DNA from 4 places in the Sulfobacillus sp. TH-112 genome. Region 4 is predicted to be linked to each of the others. Evidence: predicted binding sites of a transcription regulator. Region 4 holds the regulator's gene; each other region holds the start of a gene.

Region 1 (5,750 bases), on a different contig from region 4:
TTTTACCGCTACCGCGGTCAAGGTGCCACGCAGCTTGTTCACGACCAACGTCGCCAAGGCTTCTCCGTCGACATCTTCGGCAATGATGACTAAGGGTTTCCCGCGCTGTACGATCTTCTCTAGTACTGGCAACAGGTCCTGAATGGCCGAGATTTTACGGTCCGTAATGAGGATATAGGGGTCACTCAACACCGCTTCCATCTTTTCGGTGTCGGTCACCATGTATGGCGAAATGTAACCACGGTCAAACAGCATACCTTCCACTGTTTCTAATGTGGTACCAGTGGTTTTGGACTCTTCCACCGTGATGACGCCATCAGCGCCAACCTTCTCCATGGCCTCCGCAATCAATCGGCCAATTTCACCGTCGTTGGCGGAAATCGACGCCACTTGCGTAATGGCTTCTTTGCCCTCGATGGGTTTAGCAATCTTGCGTACTTCTTCAACGGCAGTGTTGACCGCAATTTCAATCCCGCGCCGAATCCCCATCGGATTCGCACCGGCTGTGACATTCTTCAATCCTTCATGAATCATGGCCTGCGCGAGTACTGTGGCGGTGGTTGTTCCGTCTCCGGCCACATCCTGAGTCTTCGTGGCTACTTCCTTCACCAGCTGGGCACCCATCGACTCGAATGGATCTTCAAGCTCAATTTCGCGGGCAATCGTGACACCGTCATTGGTAATTAACGGCGCGCCAAACTTCTTTTCAAGAACCACATTGCGACCCTTCGGTCCCAAGGTCACCTTGACTGCATTGGCTAATTTGTCCACTCCACGCTCTAGGGCGCGACGGGCTTCTTCGTCATAAATAATCTGCTTGGCCATCGAATTTGTTCCTCCTCTTGAGCATCTTCGTTTCTCTTAAGCGCTATGTTAGTGCACCACTGAGGCAGTGGCAAAAACCGCTAAGACGTCAGCTTCACGCAACAACAGGTAATCCGCATCATCAATCCGCACCTTAAGACCGGCATCTGCGGAATACAAGACGGCATCACCGACCGCCACTTCCATGGCGGCACGTGCACCGTTCTCTAACAGTCGGCCACTGCCGACGGCTACGACCTCGGCGCGCTGCCACTTGTCATGAGCCGTGTCAGGCAGGACAATTCCAGCCACGGTTTTTTCTTCAGCGATGACTTTCACCACGATATGGTCGCTTAACGGACGAATTTCCACGGGTATCCCTCCCTCATTGTTCGTTGTTAGCACTCAATCGTGTCGAGTGCCAACAGATTCCATAAGCGATAATAGCGAATCTCTGGGCATACGTCAAATACTTTCCGTAAAAGGAGGCGATCTCCATAATTGTTTTAATGTTGTTGCGAATCTCCACTTGAGTGCTGGGTGTCACCGTGAATCAGCCTCACTAAGTGTGGAATAACCGGTGCCACTACGGGCCAAATTTGCTCTATCGCTTGGGGGGAGCCAGGAAAGTTGATGATTAGGGTATGTTCTGCCACCCCGACGCGTCCTCGTGAAATCATGCCAAATGGCGTATAGCGAAGAGACTCTGCCCGCATCGCTTCCGCCATCCCCGGAATGTCGCGGGTGATTATCCGTCCGGTGACTTCCGGCATCACATCCCGTGGGCCCAGTCCTGTACCACCAGTACTGGCAATAACGTGAATCCCTTGACGCACCCAAACCCACAATTGCTTTTCTAAAGCAACCGCGTCATCTGGAAGAATTCGATAATCGTCGATGACTCCAAGAGACCCTAAAAGGGTTTTCAGTTTCTCACCCGACACATCTTCCCGCTCGCCATGATACGCCCCATCACTACTGGTTAATACCGCTGCTCGTATGTCCTCATCCATGCACGTCATCCTCCCTTTGGAACACGCCTGAGCGCCCGCCAGACTTCGCCATTAGTTTTACCTCGGTCATGACCATCGCTCGATCTTGTGCCTTGAGCATGTCATATAGGGTCAGAAGTGCCGCACTGACGCCCGTTAGGGCCTCCATTTCTACCCCCGTCCTGCCCACGGTACTGACCTCGACTGACACGACTAGTGCTTTCTCTTCGATGACAATGTCGACGGACACCCCCGTCACCGGAATCGGATGGGCGAGTGGAATCCATTCACTGGTCCGTTTAACCCCTAAGATGGCCGCGACCCGGGCCACCGCCAGCACATCTCCTTTGGCGGTAGTTCCTGCCCGGATGCTCTCCACCACCTCAGGAGTGGTCTCGAGTCGTCCCATCGCGCGCGCTCGCCGATCGCTCTCATCTTTCCCTCCGACTGACACCATATGGACTTCGCCACGCACATTTAAGTGAGGAAACTTTTGATCGGCACTCACCCTAAGATCCCTCTTTCCCTAGATTTTACTTTTGACCTTTGGTCACTACCGCGACCTCATATTCATGCACGGCACGCCCAAAATCAACAACCAACGTATGCCCTGCTAATAGCGCTATCGCGTGCCGAATCAGGCTACCATCGCAGTATCTCGCTTACCAATATCCTCTCATATCGTGTAACCAATGGACATACTCATTAGTCATAGCTCTTGTCCAAAGGTGGGATATGATGACAACGCATCGATGGTGGGAAGTGATAGTGGTGGTCCTTATGGTAGGATTCTTCCTCGTGAGGCTTGATTCCCCGCTACACGCTAATTCTCTGACACCCGCGGCGTCCATGAATACCCCGCGGGTGATAGCCCTCACCTTTGATGATGGGCCGTCTCCGGTCTACACCCCGGAAATCTTAGCCCTCTTGACCCGCTATCAAGCGCACGCCACTTTTTTTGTCTTAGGCAGTGAAGTGGCCCAGTGGCCAAATATTGCCCGAGACATCATTAAACAAGGATCGGTCATTGCGAATCATGGCTATAGGCATGTCAATTACTTTCGCGTTGGCACAGACGGGGTGTATCAAGACGCCCAGCGCAGTGCGGCATTACTAAAAAAGGAGCACATTCCCATGGTCCCTTTCTATCGCCCGCCTTATGGCAATTCTAACGCCCGTTTGGTGAAGTTTCTCTCCGCGAAAGGATATACCGTGACACTCTGGAACATTGATACGCGCGATTGGTCAGAACCCGGCACCTCGCACATCACCCAAAAGATTCTCACCGATGCCGAACCTGGGGCGATTGTACTTATGCATGACAGCGGTGGCCGCCGTCAAGAAACGGTGCAAGCACTGGCTGCCATTTTACCGTTTCTGGAATCTGAAGGGTATCGCTTTGTCACGCTTCCACAATATGTCGAAGATTTTCATCTGCAACATCCCGCCCAATTGCCGCTTCCCACGACTACTCCCAAAGACTCTGAAAAATCAACAACAGCAGCGGGCCCTTGGCTATGAGCCCACTGCTGTTGGTTTCACTATTAACGATATTGATAAAAGCCGCGCCCGCTCTTTCGGCCGTAGAGTCCGGCATCCACCATTTGCCGTAACAGCGGGGCTGGACGATATTTGGGATCTCCAAACCCTTCGTAGAGCACCTCCAAAATCGCGAGACAGGTGTCCAGTCCAATAAAATCGGCCAAGGTAAGGGGCCCCATCGGATGATTCATGCCCAACTTCATCACCGTATCGATGGCCTCTTTTTCTGCGACTCCTTCTCCATATGCAAAAATGGCCTCGTTAATCATCGGCATCAAAATCCGATTAGCCACGAATCCCGGAAAGTCGCGGGCCTCCACCGGCGTCTTGCCCATCAGGTGCGCCCACGCCATCACCTGGTCGACGGTTTCTTGGCTGGTTAAGGCTCCACGAATCACTTCAACCAGCGTCATGACCGGCACCGGATTCATAAAGTGCATGCCAATAAATTGCTCGGGCCGCGAGGTCACCCGTGCCAGCCGCGTAATACTGATAGACGAGGTATTGCTCGCAAAAATGGTCTCTCTGCCAAAATGCCGATCCAATTCTTGAAACAACAGGCGCTTCGGCGCTTCATCTTCACTAATCGCTTCCACCACTAAGTCTGCCTGTTCCAGTTCCGTGGCACTCGCCACGGTATGTAATCGGGCCAACGTGTCTTGCATCTCATCCGCCGTTAACTTTTGCTTGTCCACCGCTCGCTGCAGGCGACTCGCGATTCCTGCCATGCCCTGCTCGAGCCCGTCAGCCAGAGCATCTGTCAAATACACGTCAAATCCCGAGCGAGCGGCGGTTTCGGCGATCCCCGATCCCATTTGTCCGGCTCCCACCACTAAGAGTATTGGCATCATCATCCTCCATCGTATTAATCCACCCGCACGATTGTCGCTTCACCCTGACCTCCGCCACTACAAATGGTGGCTAATCCGTATCCGCCTCCCCGGCGACGCAATTCCCGGACTAGGGTCATCAGGATACGCGCACCTGACGCTCCAATCGGATGACCCAGAGCCACCGCTCCGCCATTGACATTGACCTTCTCAGCCGGAAGACCTAATAGCTGCATCGATGTTAAGGTGACGGCAGCAAACGCTTCATTGATTTCGGCTAAAGCCAGATCTGCTGCGGTGAGACCCGCCTTATGCAAAGCCACTTCCGCAGCGTAGGCCGGCACCGTATGTAAATAGCGGGGTTCTCTCGATGCCGATCCGGAACTGACAATGGTTGCCCAAGGCGTGAACCCGCGACGCAATGCCTCGGCCTTTTCCATCACCACTAGGGCCGTTCCGCCATCGGTGAGACCGGGGGCATTTCCTGCGGTCACTGTCCCATCGCTCTGAAATACGGGACGCAACTTGGCTAGTTTCTCGCGCGATGTGTCTTTTCGAGGTCCGACATCTTCGCCCACTACGGTCACTTCGCCCTTTCGCCCAGTGATGTTGACCGGGACGATTTCTTCTGCAAAAATGCCGTCTTGCATCGCCCGTAGGGCATACTCATGACTGCGCAAGGCCCACTCGTCTTGCGCCTCGCGAGAAATCTGATACTCTTTGGCGACTTCACTGCCGTACACCCCCATGTGACACTGGCCAAAACTACACCAGAGTCCATCATGCACCACCGAGTCCACCAAGGGTACATCGCCCATCCTCAATCCATAGCGCGCCCCTTGAACCAAATATGGGGCCTGACTCATCGACTCCATGCCGCCCGCCACGCCAATTTGCATTTCACCTAAACGAATGGCCATGTCGGCCAGATTGACGGCCCTTAGGCTGGATGCACACACTTTATTGATGGTATCGGATGGCACCGTCTCTGGCAGCCCCGCCTTCATGGTCGCTTGCCGAGAGGGAATTTGGCCCGCTCCTGCCTGCACCACCTGGCCCATATACACGTAATCGATTTCCTCACCCGAAATCCCACTCCGCTCCATTGCGCCCTGGATGGCGATTGCCCCCAATTCTGTTGCGGGAACATCTTTCAAGACGCCACCAAATGTCGCAAACGGAGTTCGGGCAAACGCGATGATAACCGTTTCGGACATGTCTTTAACCTCCCATTGGCTCCGTGCGTCGCTCAATTGAGGCACCAAGTGACGCCAGTTTTTCTTCGATGGCATGGTACCCGCGATCAATGTATCGTAAGCCATCCACCCGGGTAATCCCTTCTGCCTTCAGCGCCGCCAACACCAAAGCCGCGCCTCCTCGAATATCCTGCGCTTCCACTGGGGCTCCCGTCAACCGATCCACTCCGCGGATGATGGCGGTCTCACGATCCACCTTAATGTCAGCTCCCAGCCGCACTAAGTCGTGGGCATAACCAAACCGATTTTCAAAAACGGTCTCTTGCACCACCGCTACCCCTTCAGCCAAAGATAATAGGGCCACCATTTGAGGATGAAGGTCGGTG
Region 2 (5,750 bases), on a different contig from region 4:
GGGATTTGAAAGTCTAATTGCACGGTCGCACACTGCCAACGCCGGCCCAGACTATCGACCGCGTAGACATCTAATTTGGGACCGTAAAACGCACCGTCCTTCGGATTGACCTGATACTTGAGACCCCGCTCCTTCAGTATCGCTTCAAGCTCCATCTCAGCGCGATCCCAAAGCGCCAATTCGCCCATATAGTCATCGGGGCGTGTGGATAGCACCACTTCATAGGCCATGTCGAAGGTGCGATACACCACATCAACGAGGTCGAGCACCCCAAAGGTCTCGTCGCGGATTTGGTCTGGGCGCACAAATAAATGGGCATCATCCTGGTGAAAGCCCCGCACTCGCATCAACCCATGCAATGCCCCTGAGCGTTCATAACGTGAGAGCGGACTATATTCGGCTAGTCTCCAGGGCAGATCTCGATACGACCGTGTGCTCTCTTTAAAGAGCAACGCGTGTCCCGGACAATTCATCGGTTTCACACCTTGCAACTCGTCATCGCGCTCAATAAGAAAGAGGTCATCGCGATAATGGTCCCAGTGGCCTGATCGCTGCCACAGGCCGACACGATAAATCCAAGGCGTGGCGACTTCTTGATAGCCTCGCTGACTTTGCAATTGACGGGAAAAATTCTCTAACGTGCGATAGACCTGATGTCCCTTAGGATGCCAAAAAACAAAACCGGGAGCGTCTTCGCGAAAAGTGAATAAGTCTAGTTGGGCCCCGAGCTTTCTGTGATCCCGTAGTTTCGCCTCTTCAATTTGCGCCAAGTGATGCGTAAGAGACTCCTCATCAGGAAAAGAGGTCCCGTAAATGCGGGTCATCATGGGATTCTTTTCATCACCGCGCCAATAGGCCCCCGAGACCTGTGTCAGTTTCAATGCGCCAATGCGTCCCGTACTGGGCAAGTGAGGTCCGGAACATAGGTCGATAAACTCCCCCTGACGATAGGCCGAAATCACCGCGTCTTCAGGAATTCGAGCAATGATCTCTTGCTTGAACGACTCGCCCCGCTCGGCGAACAAGCTAACCGCTTCGTCTCGTGTCAGTTCCACACGCTCAATGGGGTAATCCTCTTTGACAATTTGCCTCATGGTGTTTTCGATTTTTGGCAAGTCACTCTCCGTTAATGGTTCAGGAAGCCAAACATCATAGTAGAACCCGTCCTCTAATGCCGGACCGGTTCCCAATTTCGCCTCTGGCCACAATCTCTTCATGGCGTGCGCGAGAAGATGCGCACTGGAGTGCCGAAAAACATGGCGGCCCGCACTGTCTTTAAAGTCAAGAAAGTGTAACTGCCCGCTAGTGGTGATTGGCCGACTGAGATCCATCGTTTGCCCATCAAGCCACAGCGCGAGGGCCCCCGCGGGAATCGCGGTCACATCCTGCAGATTCTGTCCATCATCTAGTTCAATAACCTGGTCTTCCATCTGAAGCTCCACTTTACTCATCTCTTCTACCCCCCAAAAATAAAAAAGCCCCTCGGTTTTGGGGGGACGGTATACACCGCGGTTCCACCACCCTTAAACCTGAGAGGTTCCACTCATCGCACGCGATATCGGGCGTACCCGCCGGCTTAGCTTAAAGGATTGCCAGAAACTCCAAGGTGGTCTAGCAGTCAAGTGCCTGAATCAGTTTGCAGCCCACGACTGATTCTCTCTAATGAGGATCTTCTGCTATCGTCCTCTTCATCGTCCCAACATATTGTTCTTTATACTAGAAACTTCGCCGGTCGCTGTCAAGCTGGCGCGAATAACACCGGCCACATCCAGGACAATTGAGTACACGATCGTCAAAAACCTCTTTTAACGTGTGCATTCCCTCCGGTAACAACTGACCCCGATGTAAGGTGATACGTTTGGGCGCTAAGGTCACCAAGGCACTAATCAACACATCATCGATGGGTTCTTTATGGTGGTCATTACCAGACAACATATCCCCCAAAAGATCATCCCCGAGGCGCTTTCCGGCAGGATCTTCAAAGAAAAATCGATCGCCCTCAAAACGCACGTGAATCCAGTCATGCTGTGTTCCTGCAACAGCCACTAATTGCTTTAAAAGCTTCACGAACTCTTGATATTCTTCCTCCATCAAAAACACATCAACAGCCCGATCAATGGCCTCTTCATACTCCGCCTGGATATCCGGCAAAAGAAATGTCCGAATCCCTTCCAACACCAACGTTGTATTCTCTTGCAAGAGTCCAAAAATAAGTGTTGTCGCTAAATCTAGTCGATCTTGATCGTGTTCGCGGTCCGAGTGCAAAATTTCTCCCACATCGCAGAGAATTTTTTCGGTCTCGTCCTCGCCAAAACTCCGATAACGACGATCCAACGTATCGAGTAACCAAATCCGCTCTGTACGCACCACAAGATATTCTGCCAATGCCCGTGCCATCGGCCAACTAATTTGCTCCCTCTCTTGGTCCTCACTACGAAATCGAAAGACCCGCTGCGATACCCCGGTATCTTCTATCCATTCACCGGCAATATTTTTAGCCAAAAACTCCGCTAATCCTTCAGAATTGACATCGCGTTTTGATATGACTGTCCATTGGACCACATAACCCCCACCTCTCTGCCAATTATATCCACGTTAGTATATGCAATTTGGCTTATGCTATTCTCCGCAATACGTCTGTGTGACCTCTCACATAGGCATCACTACGAAACTCATGGCCATCCCACTCTGTGTGTACGCGTCATAGAAAATCCAATGCCCTTGAGTAGTCAGCAACTAACCATGTCCTACCCAATCGCCGGGGTAGCGGATAGCGAGGGTGATCCCTGTCGACCAGTAGTGCCCCTATCGTGATTCCCTAGGAAGTGTGCTGTGCCGTCGACATTTTCATCAAAACCAGGTATCGTTGAAGAATCGACAACATGAGCCATAGCCATACAACAATCTTTCGAATATGGGCATATATGCAATCCACTGGAGGTTCGTAATATGGATAACAAAACGCTGAAACGGCATCTGATCAAACAATTGATACACCATCACGAAGGCACGGATACAGAGACACTCGTTAAGAAAACGGCAGAGAGCGCGGGAGTCGATGCCGCAATGCACCGCACGAACATTATCGACTGGCTCAATTGGCTCACGGTCACCGGACATGTTAAACACGACGGCGACACATTGAGCCCGACAGACGTGAGGAAAATGAGAGCCTTTCACGACCTCACCGAAATCGAAAGAGACGAAAGCGTAGCGCGGATAGATCCGACTTTGGTCGACTTTTACTATAATGACCTCAATCGGTAGGGATATCCCTCACAGGTCACCATCGAACATAATCATGTGATGTTGCAGCACTGCCGAATTCGATTTCAAAATTTACGGCGCGATTTTGCGATGGCTCGAGTCCCCAAGCGAAGCGGGGGCCCTGTGCCGACGCGATGGTACTATAGGAGCGGATACGTAAGTAATTCAGGCGCTTTATCGCTCCAAACAAAGTTCATAGACCAAAAAAGGCCGTCCCTTCGGGGGCAGCCTTTCTCATTTAATGTTTATTGGGCGGTAATAGGAATGGTTCGACCGGAAGCCTCCGTGCGTCGAGGTACCGTGATCGTGAGCACGCCGTTGTGGAGGCCTGCGGAAAGCTCATCAAGGTTCGCGTCTCTCGGTAGTCGAATTTCCCGATGCAGTCTCCCCACGTAGCGCTCACGAACATGAGAGGTTCTTCCTTCAGTGGACTCGAGCTTCGCATCAATGACCAGGGCCCCATCAACCTCTTGTACTGTAAGTCCTTGCGCAGGTACTCCCGGTACATCGACATGAAGATAGTAATGCTGGCTATCCTCTTCTAAATCCAACGCCGGACGCGACCACCGCGCGAGCGGCATCAACGAACTCCACGGGCGCTCTGGCCATACTTCATCCAATAATCGATTCACCTCATCTTGCCACTGAATCAGCGGATCTTGGGCCAATGTTCGTCGAACGGGTAATAGACTCATGATAGCTCCCTCCTGACTTTGACTATCTTTATCCTTCGTCTTTAATTTACAAGGAGAGGATAATCCTGTCAAGAGCGGGTCGCTAAATCTTCTTTGTGCACTGTAACCAATTTGGCGAGAAATTCGGGATGGTCGTTGTCAAATCATTAAGTCCGTTCTATGGTCTTTGGACCATCACCCGCATGGGAGTTGTTAAGCGCACAAATCTTGGGACTCGCACGTTCGAAATGCGATTAACCACTCGAATGACGCATCTGAGGCTATTAATCCACCTTCAACGACCGTGTGGAGTCGTGTTCCCTCGTATCGTATAGGTCTCCCCGTTCACTTAATGGCGGCGACGAGTTGGAGATCGGCCGGGATAAAAAAACATCCCCGCAAACCATGCGGGGTTTCAAATTTTATGGTGGGCGGTACAGGACTCGAACCTGTGAACCTCTCGCATGTCAAGCGAGCGCTCTAACCAACTGAGCTAACCACCCAAAAATATGGAGGCGACGCCCGGATTCGAACCGGGGCATAGGGGTTTTGCAGACCCCTGCCTTACCACTTGGCTACGTCGCCGTGGATAAGGCGATAAACTGGAGCGGAAGACGGGATTTGAACCCGCGACCCTCGCCTTGGCAAGGCGATGCTCTACCACTGAGCTACTTCCGCAAGAACACGAGTAATTATAGCAATCGACACTATGCGGGTCAAGATCAAATATCTGGTGCCGAGACATCCCAACGCCCGCATAGCCTCTCCTCATATCCTTTGCATAGCCTCTTTTGTACTATCAACCGAGACTTAATAGGAATAAAATCCTTTTTTGCTCTTACGCCCGAGATGTCCTGCTCGCACCAGTCGGCGCAGCACCAACGGAGCCGCAAAGCGATCATCATGGAACTCATTGTACAGATAATCCATAACATTGAGATCAACATCTAATCCGGTCAAATCCGCCAACGTGAGCGGTCCCATGGGATGATTCAATCCCAGCTTAATGGCCTTGTCGATATCCTCTTTACTGGCAATACCTTCCTCATAGATCCGCATGGCCTCGATAAAAAGAGGCATCAGCACTCGGTTCACGACAAAACCCGGTGTGTCCTTTTCGACTACCACCGTTTCCTTTTCAATACTGACAGCATATTTTTGCGCTTTTTCAACCGTTTCATCCGAGGTTTCTTCTCCACGGACGACTTCAATTAACTTCATCACCGGAGCTGGATTAAAAAAGTGCAGTCCCACAATCTGAGCAGGACGTCTAGTGCTCGCAGCCAGTTCGGTAATAGATAAAGAGGATGTATTAGTCGCAATCAGCGCATGGGCCGGCAAGACTTGATCGAGCTTTTGGAATACCGCTTTTTTCACAGTCATGACTTCAAGAACCGCTTCAATCGCCATATCGGCGTCTGCAACATCTGACCAGTCAGATGTCACCAAGCGAGCTAACACATCGTCTTTGACAGCCTCCGTTAGGGTTCCCTTGTCCACTTCACGCGATAGTCTTTGTGCAATCCCCTTCTGCGCTAATTCCACTGCACCAGGCTTCTCGTCAATCATCAAAACCCGATAGCCGTGCAATGCCGATACGTGACTAATCCCACTTCCCATGGTACCGGCGCCGATAACCGCGATTGTCCTATCCATGAGTCCCCTCCTAAAATCCCATAATGTGAAACCCACTGTCGACGTACAACACATGGCCGGTAATATGCTCCGCCCACGAAGACGCCAAAAATACGGCCGCATGTCCCACATCTTCGGTGCTAATGTTTTCTGGGATCGGCGCCCGTTCCACAG
Region 3 (5,750 bases), on a different contig from region 4:
AATCTTTATGGACTCTCAGCCAACTCTGGAACCCCAACGGTGACCGTTCCTGGTCAGGGTGGTACGGGTACCTTACAGTCATCAGCTGTGAATCAAAGTGGCACCAGCCTCGCCAGTAACATGGTGGATTTGGTCCAGGCGGAGACAGCATATAGCCTCAATGCCAAGGTGATATCTGTCGACCAGCAAGTGATTCAGTCCACCACAAACCTTCAGGCCTAGGAGATCTTTAGATCGTCTCGCAGGTGGGGAGTCGCGACTGAACAGATTGCTGGGGCTGTTGGTTGGGGAGACTTCTCCATATTAATGATCGGAAGCGGCCCGGCTTTCTACGCGGCTAAGACTAGGGAAAGATTCGAGCCAAGAGGGCGCATATAAGGGGTTCAAATATTTGATCTCGTCCAACACGGTTTGAGAGAGTGTGTGAGCATGGATGCGGCAGTCCTTGGCAGGAGAGCCTTGGGACCGAGATCCGAATCACCGGTGGCGACTAAGATATAGCGCCCGATGAGAGGGACTATGCACATCGGATGCAGTGGAATCTTCGACAATGGGTAATTCAGCGTCGGGGGCAGCGATCGCCTTAGTTTTGGAAGATATCTGAGGCGTCAGCACTTTTTGGCATGGAGTATTGGCGCAAGATCAAGACATGGATTCATTCCCTCACCGCCTGACTTTGAGTGTAGCGGAGCGGACGATGAACAATCAATTCTGAGCGGTACCACTGGGACGCTCTTGAAGAGGGGACTCATTTGAAGAAAATTCTTTTGTTTGTCATCATTTTTATCGTTGGTGCGGGGATCGGTGCGGGCGGTATTGTCTTTTTAGAACCGTCCCTCTTAAGTCATACGCCCGCACCGGTGATCGAGTCGACCCCCTTTTCGGCGAAGACAGCGGTCGCAGTAACGGAGTCTAGTATTGAAAGTAATTTGCAGGGAGACACGCACTACGTGAGTTTGGATTTAGAGTTTGAGGTCATGCCCGCCGCGTTGATTTCTGCCGGAGGCACGGTCGCTGGGGCCGCCGGGGGGTCGGGTACGGGCTCAGCCGAATTGGACGCGAAGATTCGCAATCAAATTATTGCGTTGGCGCGGTCGACCCCCTATAGTGAATTGACCAGTTCAGGTGGGTTGACCATATTCAAGGATCAGGTCTCCTATATTTTGCAATCGATTTTTGGGCCAGGCACCGTAGGGGGCATATACTTCTCTAACTTGCTCACGCAATAGGGAATTTGTTGTTGAGGAGAACAGGAGTTCTGGTCTCACGAGCCGAATATGGTCTCATTGATAGAACCGGATCTATAGCGCAAGAGGGGATGCCGCATGGGCTTAGTGCGAGATTATGAAGGCGTTCGAGCCTATGACTTTCAACGGTCACACCAGTTAAGTCGAGCTCAGCTCGACGCCGTGATGGCCACGATGACGATGTTTTGGCGGAACACCGCCAACTTTTTGTCATCGTATCTGCGAACGCCATTGCAGTTGCAGCACTTGTCAGTGGAGCAAGTGATGTATGAAGATATGATTCAAACCATCAAGGCCCCTACTGTATTGGGCATATTCACGAGTTCTCCCAATGTCGGTAACTCTCTATTTGAATGTTCACCGATTATTGCATTGGCTATGATTGATCGTGCCTTGGGAGGGCCGGGCGTGGGAGACTGGCCGGGCCGCCGCTTGACCCAGATCGAACAAAGCATCGTACGCCATTTGCTGAACCGCATGCTGCGTATTTATGCGGATGTCTGGAATCCGATGATGGCGATTGAACCGGTGGTGACCTCCATGGAACACAGTCCAGCATTTTCGCAAATTGCTGGTGAGGGGGACCTGGTTGTCGTGGCACGGCAGCAAGTCACCCTGGACGGGCACCGTGGTCAATTAACGATGGTTTGGCCATATACGAGCATTATGCCTCTGGCAGAAGCGAGCATCAAATTTCAACTCACCCGGGATGGATCGTTAGATAACGTGCAGGTCATGACCAAAGAGATGAAGCGCCACGTAGAAATGGCACCGATTCGAGCCGCGGTGGTGCTGGGTAAAACCGATATCACGGTATCGGAGTTCAGTCAACTGAAGGTCGGGGATGCGTTAGTCCTCAAGAATCGTTATGATCAACCGCTCACATTGCGTATGGGCAACCGCAATAAGTTCCAGGTATTGCCGGGAAAGAGTCGAGGACATTTAGCGGTGCGTGTGATATCACGAACGGGGGATGAATGAAATATGCCAAAGAAGGCCTCACGACTGACGGCTGAAGAGATTGAAGCGCTGGTGGATGCCTCGGACGAGGCCGACACCGAGGTGGACGAATCGGGCGTGGAAGTGAAGAAAGTGGAGTTTATGGAATTGGAAGATCCTGCCGCGCGCAGTAGTCTGCCGGATTCGGTCAACTTTGTGCTGGATGTGCCGATGACGGTCGAGGCGGTATTAGGCACGACTGACCTGACCGTCAAAGATGTACTGGAAATTGGCCCCGGATCGGTCATTGAGCTTGAGCGCGCCTATGGTGAACCGGTAGATTTGTTTCTCAATGGGCGGTTGGTCGCCCGTGGTGATGTCGTGATTATCGGCGAACAGTTTGGGGTAAAAATCACCGAGATTTTGGTGTCCGAGGCGGAAGTGGAGTCGTTGTCGGATTCTCCGCCAGTTTCGTGAGGGCATCAGGAGAAATGGCGTGTGAGGCTTCTTGGTTCTGAGCCTCTGCTTGGACAATTTCTTCACGCATAATGGTAATACTCTTCGGCGCCTCGATTCCCAATTTTACTTGGTCCCCTTGCACCGAGAGGACCACAATGCGGATTTCACCCTCGCCAATCAAGAGGGCTTCATTGACTTTACGGGTGAGTACCAGCATGACTGGGAGCCTCCGACGTTGTTCCCGAGGGCGAGAACAAGGGATATTGAAGCGAATACGGCAAGGATAGCACAAATTGCCCCCCATGGCGGGTTTGCCGATTAAAAATGAGGGGACTCTTGAGATTCATGCTGGGCGGTGCCCCCGTGCCAATGGTGCACAACACTAAAACGGCCCAGTCTTTCGGATCCCCGAGGGCATCCGGTAATTCGTGTACCGGTAATTGATAGTCTTTCACCCGTAATAGCGGATCAATACAAATGAAGGCCAAATCGACGGTACGGATTGACTGCAGATAGAGAAAGGGACTATCGGCTTGGTGCGGCAAAAGAACAAACTGCCGTTCCTGCGGGAATCCTAAAATTTCGTGATCGGCACGGAGAATATCCTGTGGGTGAATCTCGATAGAGCCGTGAAACCGTGTGTCTATTGTGCTCATGTTGTCCCTCTTTACGGATTAATGAAATTCAATAATGACAGTGAGAGAATTTGCGATCCGCTTTGCAAGGCGGCTTGATAGCTATCTTCTTCTTGGGCCAACTGGGTAGTGACTTGCGCCATATTCGCTCCCGACACACTAGCCACACTGGTGCTGAGGTCCGACGACGCATTTTGTAGCTGGGTTATGGAATCTTGTATGCGATTGAGGCGTCCTCCAATGAGGCCTTGGGCACTAGTAAGATTGGTATAGTCTTGCTGGATATTGCTCATCGCTGACTGAATAGAAGACGAGTTTCCCGACTGTAGCGCCGAGGACAGTGCGCCTAAGTCGTTATAGGCCGTTTCGAGATAATTGGTGCCAGAAGCTTGTCCTACTGACTCATAGCCCGTTAAATTCACCGTAATCGTTGTTCCGGCATTAATCGTGTAGGTTTGATTTTGGGATGCGGTAGCATTCCACGAGGAGAGCGTGGTGGGATAGGTGCCATCACTATTGGTGGGGACAGGGGGGGTCTCGTTGTCATACCCTCCAAACAAATAGCTGCCTTCATATTCCGTATTCAACATCTGTCCCAAATTAGTTTGATCCGACGTAATGCTTTGCGCCAGTTCATTCAGATCACTTTGATTGTTAGTGCTATTTTCAGCTTGGGTCCCCGTTTGGATCACTTGATCAAAGAGGCTAATCATATTAGTGAGAACGCCATTGGTCTGGTTGAGCGCGGCTTGTGCGCTATTAGCAGAAGTGGTGTATTGGCTCACCGCCGAGAGGCTGGTATTCAACGAAAGCGTGGTCTCTGCGGCAATGGGATTATTCTCAGGCACGCTGAAGGACTGGCCCGTTGACTCCTCTTGCTGCAAGGTTTGAATCTCCGACTCTTGGTTTTGAATGTTTTGTAATAAGGTGTTAGACAAAATGGTGGGCGTAATCTGCATGGAAAAGGACTCCTTTCAATTAGTTTACCGCTGCTAAGAGACTCGAAATGACAGACTGTTGGGTGGTGATCAGTTTCGCCGCAGCCTCATAACTTTGTTCTTCCTGAATCATGTCGATCGATTGCTGGTTCACATCCACCCCGGTCACTGATTGTAGCTCATTATTCAATGAGGTCAGCGTGTTTTGTCCATTCGTTTCGGAGTTGGTGGCATTTTGGCCGTCTAACCCCACTTGACCGACGAGTGATTCGTAGTATCCCGAAAATGACGTGTTGGACGACGAACCAATGGTTAAGTTCGAGTCATTCGTCAGGGTATTGTAAAGGCTCTGCGCGTTACTGCCGTCGCCAGGGGAGTTCGCCGTGCTTCCGGCGGCAATGTCATCGGGGGTCAAGGCGGGATTAACGGTAATGGTGCCGGCGGTGATGGTGCCAGAACCACTGGATCCCCCCGCGGTAAAAAAGGGGGTGGTGCCCGCTGCCGAGCCGGAGAGCGTATAGCCTGATTCCTGGGCAGTATTGACTTGTTGGGCCAATTGCGACGCCAAGGAGTCCAAGCTCTGCCCGTAACTGGTGAGGTACCCCGGGCTGGTGCTGACGACGGAACTGCCACTTGTGGTCTGCTGATATAAGAGGGCGATATTTCCCGCGAGGGAGCCGGATTGCGACTCCACCGGACTTCCGGTATCCGCCCACGTAGGCTCATTGGCGGTCAGGGTACTCACCCCAGAGGCATTAGTCACGGGGACCTGTTGAACGTTAATTTGATAGGTGGTCTCACCAGTGACGAGCGGATGGGAGCCAATATACACGTCGAGCGAATCCGCCGACCCGGTGGTGTAACTGACATTGGTCAGTTGGCTTAACTCATCGAGCAATTCGCCCCGTTGATCGAGAAGGTCATTCGGTTGCTGTCCTGACGTGCTTACGGTGGCAATCTGCTGATTCAGTTGACTAATCTGAGAGGCATATTGATTAATTTGACTCACGTTGGTGCTAATGTTTTGGTTGATTTGTGTTTCCTCATTCGCCAACGTGGAGGACATACTATTAAATGTGGACGCTAGGGTTTGCCCATCTTGAATGACCGACTCACGCGCGGATTGATCCTCCGGGCTTTCTGATAGCGCAAGTATGCTTTGGCTAAATTGATCCATCATCTCCGCGAGACCGCCCGACTGAGGCTCTTGAAAAATACTCTGCACTTGATTTAGCCCTTGGCTGAGTGCCGTGGCATATCCGACCGCGCTGGTTTGATTGCGAACGCTAGATGACAAAAAGGTGTTGCTAGCTCGAGTCACCGCAGTGACGGTGACCCCATCGCCAATCAATGTGGACGGCATGCTGGCATTAGGAGCTGCAGCGTTTTCAGTGAGGTCGACCGATTCCACATTATATCCAGGCGTTGTCGCATTGGCCATGTTGTTGCCGGTAACTTGTAAAGCTAGTTCTTGAGCCGCAATGGATTGGGCTGCGATACCAAGGATTTCAGATGACATGGTATGCCCTCCT
Region 4 (5,750 bases):
GGGGACGCTGGTTTCGTTGTTCTTTGGCGGGGGTACGCCGTCCTTGATTGACGCCGATCTGTTAGTACGCATTATTGATGCCATCAAGGTCCGCGTAGGTGATGTAGCTGGAGTTGAAGTGACCGTTGAAACCAATCCCGGTACGGTTACGCCCCAAAAACTGGACCGTCTGCGTGAAGGGGGGGTGAATCGTCTCTCGATTGGCGCTCAAGCGTTGCAAAATTACCATTTGATAAACTTAAATCGCATTCATGATGTCACGGCCATTGCTGAGACGGTGAAAATGGCGCGTGCCTCCGGGTTTTCTAATATTAGTCTTGATGCCATTTATGGATTACCCGAGCAAACACTGGGTGAATGGCATGAGACGATCGAGGGACTTTTAGCCATGAGGCCAGAACATCTTTCACTTTATGCATTGATGGTGGAGCCCGGAACCCCCCTGAAAACACAAGTGGAACGAGGAGAAAAGGTGCTGCCAGATAGTGAGATCGTGGCAGAAATGGCGGACTGGGCGGAACAACAATTGGCCGGTCAGGGATTATATTCTTATGAAATTTCGAACTATGCTCGCCCGGGCTATGAGTCGCGACATAATCGCCTCTATTGGCGACTTGAACCGTACGTGGCTCTTGGATCAGGAGCTCATGCCTATGCTCCGTTGCGACGGTGGTGGAATGTGCGCGGGGTAAGACGATATATGGATTTGGTCGAACAGCACATCGATCCCGAAGACGACCACGAAATGCTTACTTCCGCTGATGAGATGCGGGAATTTCTCTGGCTGGGGCTTCGCCAACGAGAGGGAGTGTCTCGGGAGCGATTTACAGCCCGATTTGAGGCCGACCTAAGAACGGTCTTTTTCAGCACTCTAAGAGACCTTAAACAGCGTCAATTAATCGTCGATGATGGTGAGCGGATCTTTCTCACCGACCGCGGCCGGGATGTGGCCAATGTGGTGGCTCGAGCGCTAGTCGATGCTCCTATTGAGGAAGTGAGAGAGGGAAGTGAGAGAGGGAAATGAGTGAGCGGATTCTTGACAGCTAAATCGCGTGGGTGCTATCGTTTTTGGAGAGCTGTTTAGCACTCCAATACTGAGAGTGCTAAATGTTGGGTCGGGAGGTGTTGCTATGGATGGCCGAAAAAGGCGGGTGCTCGAAGCACTCATTGATGATTATATCGCTACCGCAGAGCCGGTGGGTTCAAGAACCTTGGCTCGCAAGTATTCTCTTGGTGTTAGCCCAGCCACCATCCGTAACGAAATGGCTGATCTTGAGGAACTGGGATTTCTTGAACAACCTCATACCTCGGCGGGGCGGGTTCCCTCTGATAAGGGATATCGATATTATGTGGATGAAATCATGAAGCTGTCTCCGTTAGAGGAGGGAGAACGCGATCTGATTCGCCATCATTACGCGGTACGGGTGCGAGAATTGCACTGGTTTATTCACCAAACCGCCCGACTGGTATCAGAGTTGACACAGTACCCATCATTGGTGGTGGCACCCCCCGCAGATGAAGCCTGGTTGCGTGACTTGAGCTTTGTCTCGCTGGGGCATCATACGGTGTTAATGGTGTTGAGAACCAATACCGAAATGGTCCAAAATCAAACCTTTTCGGTTCCAGAGGAGCTCGATATTCAGCAACTTTCGCAGTTGGCCGAGGAATTCACTGATCAGTTTCGGGGAGTTGCCATCGAGGATCTCAAGGCTCGCATTTTGGATCCGCTGAAAGGAGATAGTAAGCGGTATCCGGGACTGTGGGATCTGGCATTGAAATGGGTGATGGGGCGTGATGGGGATGACGACAAGGTGAGTTTGGCGGGCCCGCTTAACATCCTCAATTATCCCGAGTTTCATGATGTAGAAAAAGTGCGGCGGGTGCTAGGATTTCTTGAGCGTGAAACCGCTATCGAGTTAGTGAACCGGCGCGTACACGAAGGCGTTCAGGTGGTGATTGGTCGAGAATCGGCTTTGGTCGATATTCAAGATTGCAGTGTTGTTTCGGCCACCTATCGGGTTGGCTCGAGCGTGGTTGGGCACCTAATGGTTCTAGGTCCTCGACGGATGCAATATGGTCGGGTGATGAGTGTCGTGGAAGCCGTGTCGGAGGAACTGACACGGGTATTACAAGGGTAATCTGGCGGGGGGATAACGGCATGCGCGAAGAAGAAAAGGAACAATATGTACCTGAGGACGACACGGTTTTGGAGGAAGAAACGAACGAGACAGGTTCAGAAGCTGTCGACAAAGAGTCCGACGTAGACTGGGAAGACTTAGCGCGGTCTCGATATGATCAGTTAATTCGTTTGCAGGCAGACTTTGATAATTTTCGCCGGCGTATGGACCGCGATCGCGAAGACATCCAAGGACGGGTCGCGGAGCAACTGCTGGGGGACCTTTTGCCGGTCTATGATAACTTAGAGCGGGCACTGCAGTTTATGCCACATGAAGGTGACGCCAAGGCCTGGCGTGTGGGTCTGGAGATGACCCAGAAGGGATTTATCGATGCCCTGCAGCGCTTGGGCGTCACGCCGATTGAGGCGCTGGGACAACTCTTTGATCCGAGATTCCACGAGGCCGTTCAAAGAGTCGAGAGTGCGGAACCGGAGGGCACCATTGTCCAGGAATTGCAGCGCGGTTTTATGTGGAATAACCGGGTCCTGCGAGCCAGTATGGTCCAAGTGTCGAATGGGGAACCGTCGGCAGAGCAGAGTTAGGAGGGAGAAGAGGCATGCCGAAACGGGATTACTATGAAGTACTGGGCGTCAGTCAAGGCGCTTCACCCGAAGAGATTAAGCGGGCCTTTCGTAAATTGGCGGCTCAATACCATCCGGATGCTAATCCCGGTAATGCGGAGGCGGAAGAGCGATTTAAGGAACTGAACGAAGCGTATCAGACGTTGTCCAATCCCGAGAAGCGAGCACGCTACGATCAGTTTGGTGATTCCGCCAATGATCCCGGGTTCGCGGGAGGAGCCGGATTCGGAGGATTCGGTGGCGGTGGTTTCGGGGATATCTTTGACATGTTTTTTGGAGGGCAAGGGCAAGGGGCAAATCGACGTAATGGACCGGAACGTGGTCCAGACCTGCGTTATGATCTGACGGTGACCTTAGAGAATGTCATGTCCGGTGTGGACAAAGAGATTAAGGTGTTGCGGGAAGAAACCTGTTCGCGATGCCATGGAAACCAGGCAGAGCCGGGAACTCGAATTGAAACCTGTCCCGATTGTCGTGGACGTGGCGAGGTCGAGCGCATTTCGGATAGCTTTTTGGGGCGAATACGCCGTATTGAAGCTTGTAATCGATGCCGAGGTACCGGTCGCCTCATTCCTAATCCATGTAAGACCTGTGCCGGGCACGGTGTCGTGCGGGCGGAAAAACGGTTAACGGTGAAAGTACCTGCCGGTGTTGACGACTCGACTCGCCTTCGGGTTCAAGGGGAAGGCGCGGCGGGGCGGCGCGGCGGTGGGCCCGGAGATCTGATTGTATTTATCCATGTTGCGGCTGATGAGCGTGTAAGGCGCGACGGTGACGACTTGTGGATTGACCAGCCCATTGGGTTTGCTCAGGCCACGATAGGTGCTGAAATTGAGGTCGAGGGGTTAGCCGGCATGCGGGAGACGGTGCATATCCCGGCAGGGACAGATACCGATACCGTGTTTCGCATTGCTCGATCGGGATTGCCGCGGCTAGGATCGTCAAGTATTAAAGGTAGTCTCAATGTGCGTGTGGTGGTCCAAGTGCCAAAACATCTTAATGTCAAGGAACGTGAAATTTTACGGATGTGGGCCGAAGTGCGTGGAGAAGAGGTCTTGCCGGAGGATAAAGGGATATTACGTAAGGTCAAAGATGCCCTGGGCAGGTAATGAAGGGGTGGACCCGTGGTATGTTGTTGTGACCTGGACGCCTACGCAAGAAGATCTGGGTGAGGCGATGGACTTTGCTTACCGTTTTCCGGTTGTCGGCCTTGAATACGATGATGGTCTCCCCTCTGAGGCCCCTTTTACCGATATCCCGTTGGAGTCGGGGGTGCCGTATGTTCGGATCTATGTGAGCGAACAGCAGTATGCGGACATCGGCAAAGAGGTGGATGAGTATTGTCGCCAACGCAGTTGGCCCGTCGACGTTCGCCGTATCCATAGCCAGGACTGGGCCAATGCTTGGAAAGCGTATTATGTGCCTCAATGGTTTTCTTCCGACTATGTCGTGGTGCCGTCATGGGTTTCGCCCTCTCCCGTCGATGCTCACCACACCATTTGGCTCGATCCAGGAATGGCGTTTGGAACCGGAACGCACGCCACGACGAGAATGTGTGTCAATGCGCTCATTAATTTGGGCCCTCTTCAGGGGAAGAGGGTGCTCGATTTAGGAGCGGGGTCGGGCATATTGAGCCTCATCGCCGCCCGTCGTGGTGCCAAAGAGGTCGTGGCCGTAGAACCGGATGTCATGGCCCGGGAGGCTCTCGAACAAAACGTGTTAGGGAACCAAGAACCGCGTATTGCTATTGTGGAAGGAACCCTGGAAGATGTGCCCGAAACCCCCTTTGATGTATTGTGCTTAAATCTCATATGGGAAATTATTGATAGTGAATGGGAGCGAATTCAACGTTATGTGGCTCATGAGGCGATTTTATTGCTTTCTGGCGTGTTGCCGGAACGAGAGCAAGATATTCGACGTCTCATCGCCGCGGCAAGATGGCAACTAGTGAGTGTTGAACAAGAAGAAGGGTGGCTCTTGGCGGTGGTGAAAAATGGTTCGGATTGCACTTGATGTTTGTGTGAAGCCAGGGGACATGCTACCTCTTAACCAGCAGGATTGGCACTACTTAACGCATGTCATGCGACGACGGGTCGGAGATGACGTAGAGGTGCTGACCCCGAGTGGGGAGGTTTGGCTCGCCGTGATCGTGGCCAATGAGCGTCTACAGTGTCAGGATCTCAAGACCGCGATCTCGCGACCCAAACGAGAGATCACTCTTTGTCAGGCAATCTTGAAAGGTGATCATTTTTCAGACGTTGTGGAACGAGCGACCGAAGCCGGAGTGAGACACTTCATTCCTGTGATCAGTGAACGGACCATTGTCCGGGATGTGTCGCCAAAGAAACTGGAGCGTTGGAGGCATATTGCCAAAGAGGCCAGCGAGCAAAGCCGGCAGCCATTTGTGCCCGATGTCGCTGAGCCACAATGGTTGTCCGCGTTAACCTTACCGTCTCCATCAGCAGTATATGCACTGGATCCCGAGGCGCCTGAGATGCAGCAATGGCTGGCAGAGAATGCTTTTTCAGTCTTTTTGGTCGCTGGCCCCGAAGGGGGCATGACGCGGAGTGAATATGATCGGCTCTATACCATGGGAGCTCATGCCATGTCTCTCGGACCGCGTATTTATCGGGCGGAAAATGCGGGAGCATTTGCCACGGTGCTGTTATTGCAATAACAGATTGCCACATTTGGTCAACACTGCTAGGTTCGTCGATCTCCCCCTCGGTCATCCTACCGTCAGGGAGGTCGAGGCAATTGGGTAAAGTAATCGAACTCAAATTTTGTGATATTTGTCATAAACCTGTCGTAAAACGAGAGACCTCGTCGCTGACCGCTGGGTTTTTAGAGAGCACTCTGTGTAAGGAGTGTTTAACCAAATATGGACATTTGTACCGTCCTTGGTAGGACGATCTAGGTTTGACACTGTTTCCACCGAACCCGTATAATAAACTGAATAGACCCCAACCCGAGTGGGTGGAGGGGAGGGAGA

The links. Region 4 encodes HrcA, which represses chaperone genes, less so after heat shock. Its sites were predicted from a motif close to TGTTAGCACTCNNNNNNNNNGAGTGCTAACA; they were not measured.
Region 1: the regulator HrcA is predicted to act here: its motif matches at 1,201-1,231, upstream of ACOJWD_RS13595 (co-chaperone GroES).
Region 2: the regulator HrcA is predicted to act here: its motif matches at 4,168-4,198, upstream of ACOJWD_RS05055 (Hsp20/alpha crystallin family protein).
Region 3: the regulator HrcA is predicted to act here: its motif matches at 607-637, upstream of ACOJWD_RS07005 (flagellar basal body-associated FliL family protein).

Annotation. Positions count from the first base shown of each region.
Region 1 is NZ_JBYCKN010000185.1:6,183-11,932, forward strand. Features, by position in the region: gene groL (chaperonin GroEL) at 1-825, opposite strand, end outside; gene ACOJWD_RS13595 (co-chaperone GroES) at 874-1,176, opposite strand; gene ACOJWD_RS13600 (MogA/MoaB family molybdenum cofactor biosynthesis protein) at 1,311-1,817, opposite strand; gene moaC (cyclic pyranopterin monophosphate synthase MoaC) at 1,810-2,304, opposite strand; gene ACOJWD_RS13610 (polysaccharide deacetylase family protein) at 2,535-3,317, shown strand; gene ACOJWD_RS13615 (3-hydroxybutyryl-CoA dehydrogenase) at 3,341-4,186, opposite strand; gene ACOJWD_RS13620 (acetyl-CoA C-acetyltransferase) at 4,204-5,385, opposite strand; gene murA (UDP-N-acetylglucosamine 1-carboxyvinyltransferase) at 5,390-5,750, opposite strand, start outside.
Region 2 is NZ_JBYCKN010000077.1:4,368-10,117, forward strand. Features, by position in the region: gene thrS (threonine--tRNA ligase) at 1-1,451, opposite strand, end outside; gene ytxC (sporulation protein YtxC) at 1,717-2,562, opposite strand; gene ACOJWD_RS05050 (hypothetical protein) at 2,950-3,267, shown strand; gene ACOJWD_RS05055 (Hsp20/alpha crystallin family protein) at 3,513-3,962, opposite strand; tRNA gene ACOJWD_RS05060 (tRNA-Val) at 4,367-4,444, opposite strand; tRNA gene ACOJWD_RS05065 (tRNA-Cys) at 4,452-4,526, opposite strand; tRNA gene ACOJWD_RS05070 (tRNA-Gly) at 4,545-4,619, opposite strand; gene ACOJWD_RS05075 (3-hydroxyacyl-CoA dehydrogenase family protein) at 4,752-5,597, opposite strand; gene ACOJWD_RS05080 (enoyl-ACP reductase FabI) at 5,608-5,750, opposite strand, start outside.
Region 3 is NZ_JBYCKN010000108.1:10,696-16,445, reverse strand. Features, by position in the region: gene ACOJWD_RS07010 (flagellar hook-basal body protein) at 1-222, shown strand, start outside; gene ACOJWD_RS07005 (flagellar basal body-associated FliL family protein) at 753-1,229, shown strand; gene ACOJWD_RS07000 (flagellar motor switch protein FliM) at 1,326-2,228, shown strand; gene fliN (flagellar motor switch protein FliN) at 2,232-2,663, shown strand; gene csrA (carbon storage regulator CsrA) at 2,599-2,862, opposite strand; gene fliW (flagellar assembly protein FliW) at 2,843-3,301, opposite strand; gene ACOJWD_RS06980 (flagellin N-terminal helical domain-containing protein) at 3,313-4,239, opposite strand; gene flgK (flagellar hook-associated protein FlgK) at 4,259-5,737, opposite strand.
Region 4 is NZ_JBYCKN010000064.1:572-6,321, forward strand. Features, by position in the region: gene hemW (radical SAM family heme chaperone HemW) at 1-1,024, shown strand, start outside; gene hrcA (heat-inducible transcriptional repressor HrcA) at 1,131-2,138, shown strand; gene grpE (nucleotide exchange factor GrpE) at 2,159-2,719, shown strand; gene dnaJ (molecular chaperone DnaJ) at 2,734-3,867, shown strand; gene ACOJWD_RS04150 (50S ribosomal protein L11 methyltransferase) at 3,851-4,771, shown strand; gene ACOJWD_RS04155 (RsmE family RNA methyltransferase) at 4,752-5,435, shown strand.